3 regions of the Streptomyces sp. NPDC053513 genome follow, and region 2 is predicted to be linked to each of the others. Evidence: riboswitches for the same ligand, from Rfam matches in the RefSeq annotation. Region 2 holds a riboswitch; each other region holds the start of a gene.
What was found. A riboswitch is a leader RNA that binds a small molecule or an ion and turns the genes downstream of it on or off. The one in region 2 is predicted to bind cyclic di-AMP.
Positions count from the first base shown of each region.

Region 1: linked by a shared signal. The riboswitch ahead of ACIGW4_RS03240 (M23 family metallopeptidase) and the one ahead of ACIGW4_RS06205 (C40 family peptidase) in region 2 are both predicted to bind cyclic di-AMP.
Region 3: linked by a shared signal. The riboswitch ahead of ACIGW4_RS22225 (transglycosylase family protein) and the one ahead of ACIGW4_RS06205 (C40 family peptidase) in region 2 are both predicted to bind cyclic di-AMP.

Region 1 covers NZ_JBITXP010000002.1:20,642-25,027, forward strand. Annotated here, with positions in the region: gene ACIGW4_RS03230 (PrsW family intramembrane metalloprotease) at 1-539, shown strand, start outside; gene ACIGW4_RS03235 (aldo/keto reductase) at 536-1,483, opposite strand; gene ACIGW4_RS03240 (M23 family metallopeptidase) at 1,529-2,620, opposite strand; cyclic di-AMP (ydaO/yuaA leader) riboswitch at 2,632-2,796, opposite strand; gene ACIGW4_RS03245 (PP2C family protein-serine/threonine phosphatase) at 3,009-4,220, opposite strand; gene ACIGW4_RS03250 (MFS transporter) at 4,335-4,386, opposite strand, start outside.
Region 2 covers NZ_JBITXP010000003.1:113,159-117,544, forward strand. Annotated here, with positions in the region: gene bioB (biotin synthase BioB) at 1-309, opposite strand, end outside; gene ACIGW4_RS06195 (8-amino-7-oxononanoate synthase) at 453-1,655, shown strand; gene ACIGW4_RS06200 (ATP-binding protein) at 1,826-2,263, shown strand; gene ACIGW4_RS06205 (C40 family peptidase) at 2,408-2,884, opposite strand; cyclic di-AMP (ydaO/yuaA leader) riboswitch at 2,888-3,009, opposite strand; gene ACIGW4_RS06210 (hypothetical protein) at 3,410-3,715, opposite strand; gene ACIGW4_RS06215 (ATP-dependent Clp protease proteolytic subunit) at 3,723-4,340, opposite strand.
Region 3 covers NZ_JBITXP010000012.1:172,520-176,905, forward strand. Annotated here, with positions in the region: gene ACIGW4_RS22220 (transglycosylase family protein) at 38-991, shown strand; cyclic di-AMP (ydaO/yuaA leader) riboswitch at 1,250-1,423, shown strand; gene ACIGW4_RS22225 (transglycosylase family protein) at 1,427-2,137, shown strand; gene eno (phosphopyruvate hydratase) at 2,446-3,732, shown strand; gene ACIGW4_RS22235 (septum formation initiator family protein) at 3,816-4,286, shown strand; gene ACIGW4_RS22240 (DUF501 domain-containing protein) at 4,309-4,386, shown strand, end outside.

The sequences.
Region 1 (4,386 bases), on a different contig from region 2:
TGCCCCTGGCGGGGCTGCTGCTCGCCATGGGCCTGCACTCCGCCTGGAACGGCTCGGCCACCTTCGGCGGCCCGCTGGTCTTCTACGCGGTGTACGGGGCGCTCATGGTCCCGGCCTTCGGCCTGCTGACCTGGCTGGCGGTGTGGAGCCGGCAGCGCGAGCTGCGCACGATATCCGGGGTGCTCCCGGCGTACGCGGCGGCCGGCTGGCTCGCGCCCGCCGAGCCGCTCGCGCTGTCCTCGATGCGCGCCCGGCAGGTGGCCCGCTCGTTCGCCGCCCGGACGTACGGGCCGTCGGCCGCGCGGGCGGTCGGCGAGTACGAGTCCTTCGCGACGACCCTCGCGTTCCTGCGGGACCGGGCCCGGCGCGGCACGGCGGGGCCCGACTTCCCGGCCCGGGAGCAGGAGCTGCTGCACCATCTGTGGCAGCGCCGCGAGGTCGCCTCCCCGGCCCTCACGTACGCGGCCCGGGCGACGGGCCGGGCCTGGGCGCCGCCGCAGTACCTGGACTACGACGGCTACAACCCGTACCGGAGCTAGAGCGCGGAGGCTTCCGTCAGGAGGGCCAGTTCGGTCTCCGTCAGCGTCAGGTCCGCCGCCGCGACCAGGGCCGGGAGCTGTTCGACCGTGCGGGCCGAGGCGATCGGCGCGGCGACGGTGGGGCGGGAGGCGAGCCAGGCGAGGGCGACGGTGGCGAGCTCCGTCCCGTGCGCCCCGGCGACCGTGTCGAGGGCGGCGAGGACGGCCCGGCCGCGCTCGGTGTCCAGGTGCTTGGCGGCGCCGGCGGAGCGGACGCTGTCGACGTCGGCGCCGGGGCGGTACTTGCCGGTGAGGAAGCCGGCGGCGAGTCCGTAGTACGGGACGGCGGAGAGCCCGGCGTGCTCGACGGTCTCCAGGAGCGGGCCCTCGTAGGTGTCGCGCGAGACCAGGTTGTAGTGCGGCTGGAGGGCGACGTACCGGGTGAGGCCCTCGGCCTCGGCGAAGTCGAGGGAGGCGCGCAGCCGCTCGGGGGAGATGTTGGAGGCGGCGACGGCGCGCACCTTGCCGTCCCTCACCAGCTGGTCGAGGGCGGTGACGATCTCCTCGACGGGGACGGACTCGTCGTCGAAGTGGGTGTAGTAGAGGTCGATGTGGTCGGTGCCGAGGCGGCGGAGCGACTCCTCGGCGGCGGCCTTGATGGTGGTGGCGGAGAGTCCCTTGAAGCGGGGGTGGGCGCCGACCTTGGTGGCGACGACGATGTCGGAGCGGTTGCCCCGGGAGGCGAGCCAGCGGCCGATGACGGTCTCGGACTCGCCGCCCTCGTTGCCCTCGGCCCAGGCGGAGTAGACGTCGGCGGAGTCGACGAAGTTGCCGCCGGCGGCGGCGTAGGCGTCGAGGACGGCGAAGGACTGCGCTTCGTCGGCGGTCCAGCCGAAGACGTTGCCCCCCAGGGCCACGGGGAAGACGTGCAGGTCGGAGGTGCCCAGTCGGCGGAGAGAGGTCATGAGTGGATCAACCGTCCCCGCCGCCGGGCCTATTCCGTGGGGTGGCTAGAGGCTCAGGCCCTTGGAGCGGAGCCAGGACGCCGGGTCGATGCCGTCGCCGCCGGCCGTGTGGACCTCCATGTGGAGGTGGGCGCCGGTGACGTTGCCGGTGGCGCCGACGCGGCCGACGGTCTCGCCGGTGGAGACGGTCTGGCCGGCGCTGACCAGCATGGACGAGAGGTGGCAGTACCAGATCTCGGTGCCGTCCTCCAGCTCCAGGACGATCCGGTAGCCGTAGGAGCCGGACCAGCCCGCCGACTTGACGGTCGCGCCGTGGACCGCCTTGAGCGGGGTGCCGGTGGGGGCGGCGAAGTCGAGGCCGGTGTGGTAGCCGGAGGACCACATCGAGCCGGACTGCATGTAGGTGGCGGTGAGGGTGTACGAGGAGACCGGCAGCGAGTAGCTGGCGGCGAGCTGGGCGAGGCGCTCGGCCTCGGCCTTCGCCTTGGCCTCCGCTTCCGCCTTGGCCTTGGCTTCCGCCTCGGCCTTCGCCTTCGCCTCGGCGGCCGCCTTCTCCGCGGCGGCCTCCTTGGCCTTGGCCTCCGCGGCGGCCTTCTCGGCCGCGGCCTTCTCCGCGGCGGCCTTCTCGGCGGCGTCGGCGGAGGCCTGCTGCTGCTCGGCCTGCTGGAGGATGCGGGCGCGCAGGGCCTCGCCCGCGGCGGGGGCGGCGGTCTGCTCGGTGCGCTCGTCGGCCGCGGTGGTGTAGGCGGCGGCGGTGAGCGGGTTCGGGTTGACGCGGTCCGCGGCGACGGGCGCGCTGTGCTCCTCGGGGAGGAGGTCGCCGACGCCGGGGAGGTCGTGGGCGTCCGGCAGGTCCAGGTCGGGGAGGTCCGGCAGCGATATGGCGACCGGGGGCTTCTCCTGCGCGGTGGCGAGGCCGCCCGCACCGACGGCCGCGATGACGCCGACGCCGAGGACGGTGGAGGAGCGGGCGAAGTTGGAGCGCTGCTTGACGACCCGGTGCCGGCCGCCGGAGCGGCTCTCGGCGCGGAGGGAGCCCTCGGTGGGGTTCCACTCGGTGTCGGAGGCGGCGGCGGGGCCCGCACCGCCACCGAACGCGTCGAAGGGGGCTTCGGGTGCGGGGGTGTTGGACGCCACGGGGGCGCGCTCCTTTCCTTCCTTCTCGCCTACCGGGTTAGCTGACGGGTTCGGAGCAGGAAGGTCTCCTACGGGCTCGACCGCGCGCGTGCGTGGTTCGCACGGGTGCGAAGGGGCCCGATTCACCCCAAGTGGTGGTTCCCCGGTTCCTTTTCAGGATTCGGCGCGTGCGCACGGTGCCGCCTCTTGCGACGGCTGGGACGACCGCGCTGCGTTATCGAACGTTAATAGACAGGGGGTCCCGATTCCAAGCCGTTCCCCTTGATCATTCATTGAATTGATGGTGTATCGCCCGAGTTGACCCCCCTTCAGAGAGGCATAAGGGGGGCGGGGCGAAACCCTCGCGACCTGACGTTATGTCAATTGTTATCTCAGTGACACCCCTCGACTACGCCCGGTGACCGGGCCCGCCCGGCGGCACCACCGGCATCGTCCGGCGCCGTTCGGGCTGCCCCGTCGCCGGGCGGCTCACCGCGAGCAGCGCCATGTCGTCCGTCGACCCGCCGCCCGTGTGGAGCCGTACGTCGTCCACGAGCGCGTCGAGCAGTTCCTCGGGCCCCGGGAAGATCCGCCCGGCGAGCCGCGCCGCCGGATCGTAGAAGACGCCGTGCGCGTTCCGCGCCTCCGAGAGGCCGTCCGTGTAGAAGAGCAGCGTCGCGCCCGGCGGGAACGGCCGCGCCTCCGCCCGGTCCGGCCACGCCGCCAGGTCGCCCATGCCGAGCGGCAGCGCCGCCTCGCCCGGCTCCAGCGACTCCAGCCGCCCGTCGGCGTGCAGCATCAGCGGCGGCGGGTGCCCCCGGTTGACGACCCGTACGAAACCGCCGAAGGTCCCGCTCCCGTCGGTGCGCGGGATCTCGGCCAGGACGGCCGTGGTGAACCCCTCGAAGGCGTCGAGACCGTGCCGGCGGGTGCCCTCCCGGGCCAGGGCCCGTTCCAGGCGCTGTGCCACGCCCTCCAGGGTCCGCTCCTGCTCGGCCGCCTCCCGGAAGGCCCCGATGACGACGGCGACGGCCTCGACCGCGTCCAGCCCCTTGCCCCGGACGTCCCCGACCACGAGCCGCACCCCGTGCGGGGTGTCCTGGACGGCGAACAGGTCGCCGCCGATGAACGCGTCGGCCTGCGCCGCCTCGTACCGCGCCGCGCACTGCAGCCCGCCGATCCGCTCGGCGGGCGTCGGCAGCACCGCCTTCTGCGCGGTCTCGGCGATGACCCGTGCCGAGGCGAGCCGCTCGCCGCTGCGGCGCACGACCCGGTTGATGAGGAGGGCGAGCACGGAGACGGTGAGCACGGTCAGGGTCTCGGTGAGGGCGGGGACCTCGTCGGCGGTGCCGTTGTAGAGGTGCAGCCCCACGGAGGCGAGGACGGCGCCGATCCCGGTGAGGAGGGTGGTCAGCATCGAGAAGAAGGGCGCGGCGATCAGCGGGGCGGCGGAGAAGAGCGGCGACGCCGTGTACGCGGGCGGGGTCGCCAGGTCGAAGGCGACCCCACCCACGATGACCAGCGGGGGCAGCGCCCGGATGAACCGCCGGGCACCGCCGTACTCGGGACGGTCCCCGCCGCCCCGCCGTCCTCCGCCCGCCGCTCCTAGGGGGTTCCCCACCTGTGCTCTCCTGCCCGGTCCGACCCCGGCCGCGGTCCGTCCGCACCGCGCCCTCCCAGAGTGGCCGCCGCCGCCCGCGGCGGCGACCCCCACGGGGCCGAGTGGCGTACGGGGTCAGCCGGCCGCGAGCCGCCCGCCCCGGGCGAGGAGCGCCGTCGCCGCCGCG
Region 2 (4,386 bases):
GCCCGCGACACCCGCCGCCGCGGCCTGCGAGGCCTCGTCCGGCTTCAGCCAGGTGTACTTGAGGATCTCGGCCTTCGAGCCGAGCCGCTGCGAGCAGTACGAGCAGTCCTCGGGACAGAGACCGGACTTCAGGTTGACCAGGTAGTTCAGCTTCACCCGGCGCCCGAACCACTGACGGCGCACCTTGCCGGCCGCCGCCACCACCTCGAGCAGTTCGTCGTCGGAGGTCGCCAGCACGGCGAGCGCTTCTTCACGGGTCGGCAGCTCGCGCCGCAGCCCCTTCTCCACCAGCGTGTTCAGCAGGTCCATAACCGCAGATCCTTGCCTACCGCCCGCCCCCGGGCCAAGGAGGAACCGAACAAACGCCCCCGATCGAGGTGTGTGGATGGCCACATCCCGACCTCGGCGTCCTGCGGTTAGGGTCTGTGCGCTGCCTACAAAAGGATCGCCGCATGCCACGGGACGAGGACGCACGCGCCGCGGGCGCCGACGACGCGCGGGCCGCGGGCCCGCGCCGTACCGCCTTCGACTGGACCGACGCCGAGGCGCGCCGCCGGGCCGGGGCGGGTCTCGTCCGGACGCTGCGGCCCCGGGCGGCCGAGTCGGACCTCCTGGACCTGGCGAGCAACGACTACCTCGGCCTCACCCGCCGCGCCGAGGTCACGGAGGCGGCGGCCGAGGCGGCCAGGCGCTGGGGCGCCGGCTCCACCGGCTCGCGGCTCGTCACCGGCACCACCCGGCTGCACACCCGCCTGGAGCGCGAACTCGCCGAGTTCTGCGGCTTCGAGGCGGCCCTCGTCTTCTCCTCCGGCTACACCGCGAACCTCGCCGCGCTCACCGCGCTCGGCGGCCGGGGCTCCCTGATCGTCTCCGACGCCTCCAACCACGCCTCGATCGTGGACGGCTGCCGCCTCGCGCGCGCCGAGACCGCCGTCGTCCCGCACACCGACGCCGAGGCCGTCGTTAAGACCCTGGACGCGCACCCGGGGCGCCGGGCCCTGGTCGTCAGCGACTCCGTCTTCTCCGTCGACGGCGACAAGGCCCCGCTCGCCGGGCTCGCCGAGGCCTGCCGCGCGCACGGCGCCGGACTGGTCGTCGACGACGCCCACGGCTTCGGAGTCCTCGGCGACGGCGGCCGGGGCGCCCTGCACGAGGCCGGGCTCGCGGGCGACGAGGACGTCGTCGCCACCCTCACCCTCTCCAAGTCCCTCGGCAGCCAGGGCGGCGCCGTCCTCGGCCCGGCCCGGGTGGTCGAGCACCTGGTGAACGCGGCCCGCACCTTCATCTTCGACACCGGGCTCGCCCCGGCCGCCGCGGGCGGAGCGCTCGCGAGCCTGCGCCTGATCGCGGCCGAACCGGGCCTCGCCGAGCGGGCCCGTGCCGTCGCCGGGACGCTGCACCGGCTGCTCACGGAGGCCGGGCTCACCTCCGCCCGGCCCGACGCGGCCGTCGTCTCGGTCCACGCGCCCTCCCCGGAGGCGGCGCTGCGCTGGGCGGCGGACTGCCGGGAACAGGGCCTCGCCGTCGGCTGTTTCCGGCCCCCGTCCGTCCCCGACGGCATCTCGCGGCTGCGCCTCACGGCCAGGGCCGATCTGACGGACGCGGAGATCGGGCGCGCGGTGGAGACGATCCTGCGGACCGCGCCGTCGGTCTGACAACCCGTCGGGAGCTCCAAGGGCGTTCCCCGGCAGCAGAGTTCACCGCTTCGGGCGACAGATGGGGACATATCTTGGTGGAACGCCTGCAGGGGCGGCACGATCGGTGGGACTCTGACGCGTAGCGCGATCCGGGGCCGAAGCCCCGGCGGGAAAGGGACAGCGTCGCCATGGCAGACCACCAGGAAGCATCCGTCACGCTGCCGAGCGATCCCGCGTCGGTCCCCACCGCCCGGCGGTACGTGGCGGAGGTCCTCGACGGATGGGGCCTCGACGGTGCCGACGACCTGGCGGACGCGATCCGCCTGATGGTCTCGGAACTGGCCACCAACGCCGTCCTGCACACCTTCGGGCAGTCGCCCACCTTCACGGTCGACGTCCGCCTGGAGCGCGAGGAGCACCTCCACATCGGCGTCACCGACAGTCACCCGCGCTGGCCGCGCCGTCTTCCGGCGGCGGTCCAGCAGGACAACGGCCGGGGCATGGTCATCATCCGCTCCCTGGCGGCGGAGGCGGGCGGCCGGCTCTCGGTCACCCCGACCGAGGAGGGCGGCAAGACGGTCTGGATCACGCTCCCGTGGACCCGGACGGCCGCTTCGTACGTCTGAGACCGTCCTCGTACGGCCACGGGCCGATCCGAGGACAGGCACCGGGGTTTCTTCCCCGGCGCAGGGGTGCGGCGGCGCCACCGCACCCCTGGGGCGGGGTCACGGGCCCCCGAGGCCCGGGACCGGGTCAGTGCCCGGCGGGCGTCATCGGACGCGGCCGTAGTAGACCTTCGACGACCAGATCTTGTCGAGCTTCACCCAGGATCCCGTCTTGGGCGAGTGCCAGATCCTGCCGCTGCCGGCGTAGATGCCCACGTGGTAGACCCTCCCGCCGGAGTGGAAGAAGACCAGGTCCCCCTTCTGTCTGCTGGACGCGGAGACGTGCCGGGTCTTGTTGTACTGCTGCTGCGCGGTGCGAGGCAGCGACTTGCCCGCCTTCTTGTACGCGTAGAGCGTCAGACCGGAGCAGTCGAACCGGGTGGGTCCGGCGCTCCCGTACCGATAGGGGGCTCCCTTCTTGGACGCGGCGACGCTCAGTGCCTTGTTCGCGTAGCTGGTCGCCGCCTGGGCCTCTGGTGCCGCACCCGGTGCGAGCATCGTGCCGCCGACGGCGGCGAGGGTGAGAGCCGAGACGGCTCCGGCCCGGGACAGCAGGAACGGGACGTGCTTCTGCGCAGTCATGCGCAACCCTTCGTCAGCCGCCTGCGAAGGATGACCTGTCGGGTTCGGGCTGGCGAAGATGCCCGGCCGCGGCTGCGGCTTCACCCCAAGGGACGGCCCCGCTGCGGAAACAGCGCGTACGTCCCGTACTGCTCGGGTCCTCCACTCCTGCCGATCCACTCCTGTCGACCAGACGTCCGGGACGGCGGCAGGACTCGGCGTCCGCCCGGACCGCCCCGCCTCGGATGGCGGGGGCTTGTCGTCGACAGGGATCTTGACCTACACCCGGGCTGAAATCCGAGCCGAAACGGCCATATGTGAGGCTCCTCACGACTGATCCATTCGGGTGGACAGGGTGCTTTCGTGATCGCCGGAGGTTTGGCCCACGAGCCCCGCACCAGCGATGGAACGTCCCATTCCGCCAGATGCGTACACCCGTTGCGCAACTCACCCCGCGCATATGTCGACTCGTCGACTACGCCGAACGAGCGAGCGATCCTGCGCCCCCTGTCGGCCGTACGGACCTCGACACGACATGCCGGAATGTCAACTCGCCCGTGCGCGGGGGACGGTGACGCGGTCGGCGCGGCGCTCGCCGTCCAGCACCCGCAGGGCGCGCGCCAGGGTGTCCGCGTGCACCTCGCTCTCGCCCCGCATATGCATGACCGTCAGGGCCTCGCGCAGCGCCTCCGCGCGTCCCACCAGCGCTTGTGCCGCCCGCAGTGCCCCATAGGTATGCGTACCCCTGGATGGGTTGATCTTCCCCAGGAGGTCGACGACTTCGAGGTAGGCGTCGATCAACTCGCCCTCGGCCCGCGTCAGTGCGGGCAGCGGCGGCAGCTCGGGAACCACGGCCGGCTCACCGCGTCGCGCCGGTGTCGCGCCGGCTCGTGATCACGTGGTCCACCAGCCCGTACGCGACGGCCGCGGGCGCGTCCAGGACGGTGGGGCGGTCGAGGTCGGCGTCGATCCGGTCCCGGCTCCGCCCGGTGTACTCGGCGAGCATCCCGGCCGTCAGGTCGCGCAGCCGGAGCAGTTCGCGCGCGTGGATGTCGAGGTCGCTCGGCTGCCCCTGGAGGGGCTCGTCCATGGCCGGCTGCCGGAGGGTGATCCGGGCGCCGGGGAGGACGTGCCGCTTGCCGGGGGTGCCGGCGGCGAGCAGGACGGCGGCGGTGGACACGGCCTGGCCCAGGCAGGTGGTCTCCACGTCGCAGGAGAGCGTCCGCATCGTGTCGTGGATGGCGGTCATGGAGCTGATCGAGCCGCCGGGGGAGTTGATGTAGAGCGCGATGTCCTGCCCCGGGGCCGCGTGGTCGAGGTGCAGGAACTGGGCGATGACGTCGTTGGCCGAGGTCTCGTCGATCGGCGTGCCGAGGAAGACGATCCGGGCTTCGAGGAGCTTCGAGTACGGGTCGAGGGTCCGGGTTCCGAAGCTCGTCCGCTCCGTGAACTCGGGCAGGACATGACGGGCGTCCATGGCTGAGCACCTCCAGCTGTCTGTAAAAAATGTACAGGACGTACAG
Region 3 (4,386 bases), on a different contig from region 2:
CGCCATCGTCGTCGCCGCGGGCGTGACCGGATCCGCCATGGCACTGCCGTTGCTCGCCACCGGATCCGCCTCCGCCGCCGACGCCGCCACCTGGGACCGGGTCGCCGAGTGCGAGTCCGGTGGCCAGTGGAGCGCCAACTTCGGCAACGGGATGTACGGCGGCCTCCAGTTCACCCAGGACAGCTGGGAGCGGAACGGCGGCCTCGCGTACGCGCCCAGCCCCGACCTGGCCAGCCGCGCCCAGCAGATCGCGGTGGCCGAGAAGGCGCTCGCCAAGGGCAGCGACGAGTGGGCCACCTGCGCGCCGATCGCCGGCCTGACCAACGACGGCAAGGCCACCGGGGTGAACCCCGGCCCCACCGTCGTCCCGACGGCGCCCACCGGCCCCCTGCCCGAGTCCGACCGCACCGCCGGCACGCCCGCGGCCCCCTCGGCCGCCGGGAAGGCGGGCCGGTCCGCCGCGTCCGCGACCCCCTCCGCGCCGGCCGCTCCGGCGACCTCCGCCACGCCGACCTCGCCGGCCACGTCCACCGCGCCCGCCACGCCGACGGCCCCGGGCACTCCCGACGCGTCCGTTACGCCCGGTACGCCGGATTCGTCCGACACGCCGAAGACTGACGCCCCGTCGACCGCGCCCGGCACCGGCAAGCACCGCGGCGAGGCCGCCCCGGAGGAATCCGGCAAGGCGGACAGCTCGCCCGAATCGGGTCGACACGCTTCGAGTGCGGACAAGGTGGGGGAAAAGGTCGAGGCCACGCCCGCCACTGACGAGGCGAAGGATTCGGGCACAACGGACAGTCAGAACACTTCGGGTGAATACACCGTGCGTCCGGGCGACAGTCTGTCTGGCATTGCGCAGGAGAACGAACTCCCCGGGGGCTGGACCGCCCTCTACGACGCCAACCGGCAGACGGTGGGCACCGATCCGAACCTCATCCTGCCTGGTCAGAGCCTTGACCTGACGGTGGGTTCGACGACAGCGGCCGGTTAGTTCGAGGGCTTATGTCCGGTTCTGGGCAAGTGAGACATGAGTCTCTTCGCCCCAACTGGCGTGTCGCGTCCGCAAACTTTGCTTCCGTCACCTCTCACCTGCGCAAACACCGCCCGCCGGAGGGCGAACAGGGGCGATTTTTCCTCGATGTGCCTCTTTGAACTTCCGGCGGGTCTGTGTCTACGGTCTTCATCGCTCGCCACCGCGGGCCCCGTCGACCGAAACGCCGAATCCTGCCGTCGGTCGATGGGAACAGTCGTCGCGCAAGCGCCGAAGGCAGGAGTGGGGGACCCAAGGTAAGTGCCGGGCCCGGCCGTTGAGACAGACGGCCGACGACCGGCTTGGGGTGAAGCCGCGTGCAAGGACACGCGGCCGGGCAACTTTCCGGCCCGAACCCGACAGCTCACCTCACAGGCGTCGGTGAGGAGAATCCCCATGCTGTTTTCCGCCAAGGGCAAACACCGTCGTCCCTCCAAGGCCGGCCAGGTCGCCGCGCTCGTCGGCGTCACCGGCATCGCCGTCGCCGCCCCGCTGATGACCGCGGGCACCGCCTCGGCCGCCACCTCCGCCGAGTGGGACGCCGTCGCCCAGTGCGAGTCCGGCGGCAACTGGGCCATCAACACCGGCAACGGCTTCTACGGCGGCCTGCAGTTCACCAACTCCACCTGGGCCGCCTTCGGTGGCACCGCCTACGCCCCGCGCGCCGACCTGGCGTCGAAGTCCCAGCAGATCGCCGTCGCCGAGAAGGTCCTCGCGGGCCAGGGCAAGGGCGCGTGGCCGAGCTGCGGCGTCGGCCTCTCCGGTGCCTCCTACGACGGCGGCGCCGCCGAGAGCGCTCCGCAGCAGCAGGCCGAGCCCCAGCAGGCCGCCCCGCAGCAGGCCGCCCCGAAGCAGCAGGAGCGTCGCGCCGAGCAGCCGACCACCCGCAGCGAGCAGCGCAAGGCCCCCAAGACCGTCACCACCCCGACCGGTGAGAAGGTCAAGAAGGGCGACGGCGAGTACAAGGTCGTCACCGGCGACACCCTCAGCAAGATCGCCCAGGCGCACGGCGTCAAGGGCGGCTGGGCCAAGCTCTTCGAGCTGAACAAGGACGTCGTCCAGGACGCCGACCTCATCTACCCGGGTCAGCAGCTCCACCTGAAGTGAGTCCGGCGGCCCGCGTGAGTCCGGCGGCTCACGCGGCCCCGACGACCCTCCCGCGGTGACCACCCCGGTCCGGCGTGCCTCTCCCCCGTGCGCGCCGGACCGGGGTTCCCTGTTTCCGGGGGCTCCGCGGTTACTGTCCAGTAGATCTGGGGTCCTTCGTCCCGGGATGCATGCCCTTGGGTCCTTTTTCGTCCCAGCGGGCGGGCGCCCGACCGACCGGAGCCCCCGAGCCGGTTAGGCTCTTGTCGCAAGGCCAAGCGACCCTGCACCGACCTTGCGTCACATCCAGCGTCACATCCCAGAAGGAGATGCTCGTGCCGTCCATCGACGTCGTCGTAGCCCGGGAAATCCTGGACTCCCGAGGCAACCCCACGGTCGAGGTCGAGGTCGGCCTCGACGACGGCAGCACCGGCCGTGCTGCCGTTCCGTCCGGTGCCTCCACCGGTGCCTTCGAGGCCATCGAGCTCCGCGACGGTGACCCCAACCGTTACCAGGGCAAGGGTGTCGAGAAGGCCGTCCTCGCCGTCATCGAGCAGATCGGCCCGGAGCTCGTCGGCTACGACGCCACTGAGCAGCGCCTGATCGACCAGGCCATGTTCGACCTGGACGCGACCGAGAACAAGGGCTCGCTCGGCGCCAACGCCATCCTCGGCGTCTCCCTCGCCGTCGCGCACGCCGCCTCCGAGGCCAGCGACCTCCCGCTCTTCCGCTACCTGGGCGGCCCGAACGCGCACCTGCTGCCCGTTCCGATGATGAACATCCTCAACGGCGGTTCGCACGCGGACTCCAACGTGGACATCCAGGAGTTCATGATCGCCCCGATCGGCGCGGAGTCCTTCTCCGAGGCCCTCCGCTGGGGTGCGGAGATCTACCACACCCTCAAGGGCGTCCTGAAGCGCAAGGGCCTCTCCACCGGCCTCGGCGACGAGGGCGGCTTCGCCCCGAACCTGGAGTCGAACCGCGCCGCCCTCGACCTCATCGTCGAGGCCATCAAGGAGGCCGGCTACACCCCGGGCACCGACGTCGCGCTCGCCCTCGACGTCGCCGCGTCCGAGTTCTACAAGGACGGCTCGTACGAGTTCGAGGGCAAGTCCCGCTCGGCCGCCGAGATGACCGAGTACTACGCCGAGCTGGTCGCCGCGTACCCGCTGGTCTCCATCGAGGACCCGCTGTTCGAGGACGACTGGGACGGCTGGAAGGTCATCACCGACAAGCTGGGCGACAAGGTCCAGATCGTCGGCGACGACCTCTTCGTCACCAACCCGGAGCGCCTGGCCCGCGGCATCGAGGAGGGCACCGCCAACGCCCTCCTGGTCAAGGTCAACCAGATCGGTTCGCTGACCGAGACCCTCGACGCCGTCGAGCTCGCCCAGCGCAACGGCTTCAAGTGCATGATGTCCCACCGCTCCGGCGAGACCGAGGACGTCACCATCGCCGACCTCGCCGTCGCCGTGAACTGCGGTCAGATCAAGACCGGCGCCCCGGCCCGCTCGGACCGCGTCGCCAAGTACAACCAGCTGCTGCGCATCGAGGAGATCCTCGACGACGCCGCGGTGTACGCCGGCCGCAGCGCGTTCCCGCGCTTCAAGGGCTGACACCCACGCTCATCCGTACGTCCCCGTACTCGGTCCCGTACCGTGTGCGGGGACGTACGCGTGAACAGGGGAGGCGACACGACATGGCCGCGAAGGACCGGGACCGGTTCTCGACCGCGACCCGGATCAGACTGCTCGGCGAGCAGACCGCCGCCCGTGTCTACCGCTCCCAGACCCGCCGTCAGGCCCGCCGCTCCCGGCTCACCGGCCGCGCGGCCTTCCTCGCCCTCGTGGTCTGCTCCCTCGTCGTGGCGCTCGCCTATCCGATGCGGAGCTACGTCTCCCAGCAGGGCGAGATCGCCGAGCAGGAGCGCAAGGCCGCCGAGGCCGCCCGGCGGGTCGAGGAGCTGAAGGACGAGAAGGCCCGCCTCCAGGACCCGGCCTACGTCCGCCGCCTCGCCCGCGAGCACCTCCACTACGTGATGCCCGGCGAGACCGGCTTCACCGTGAACGACCCCGACGCGGAGCGACGGCCCCGCGCCGACCAGGGAGCGGCCGACCGCCCCTGGTACGACAACCTCTGGGACGGCGTCGACCACGCCGACCGCCCGTAACGACCTGACGAGCAAGGCAGACATGGAAACGCCCCCTCCGCAGACCGAACGCACCGAGCCCACCGACACGGACGTCGCCGCCTTCGAGCTCCAGCTCGGC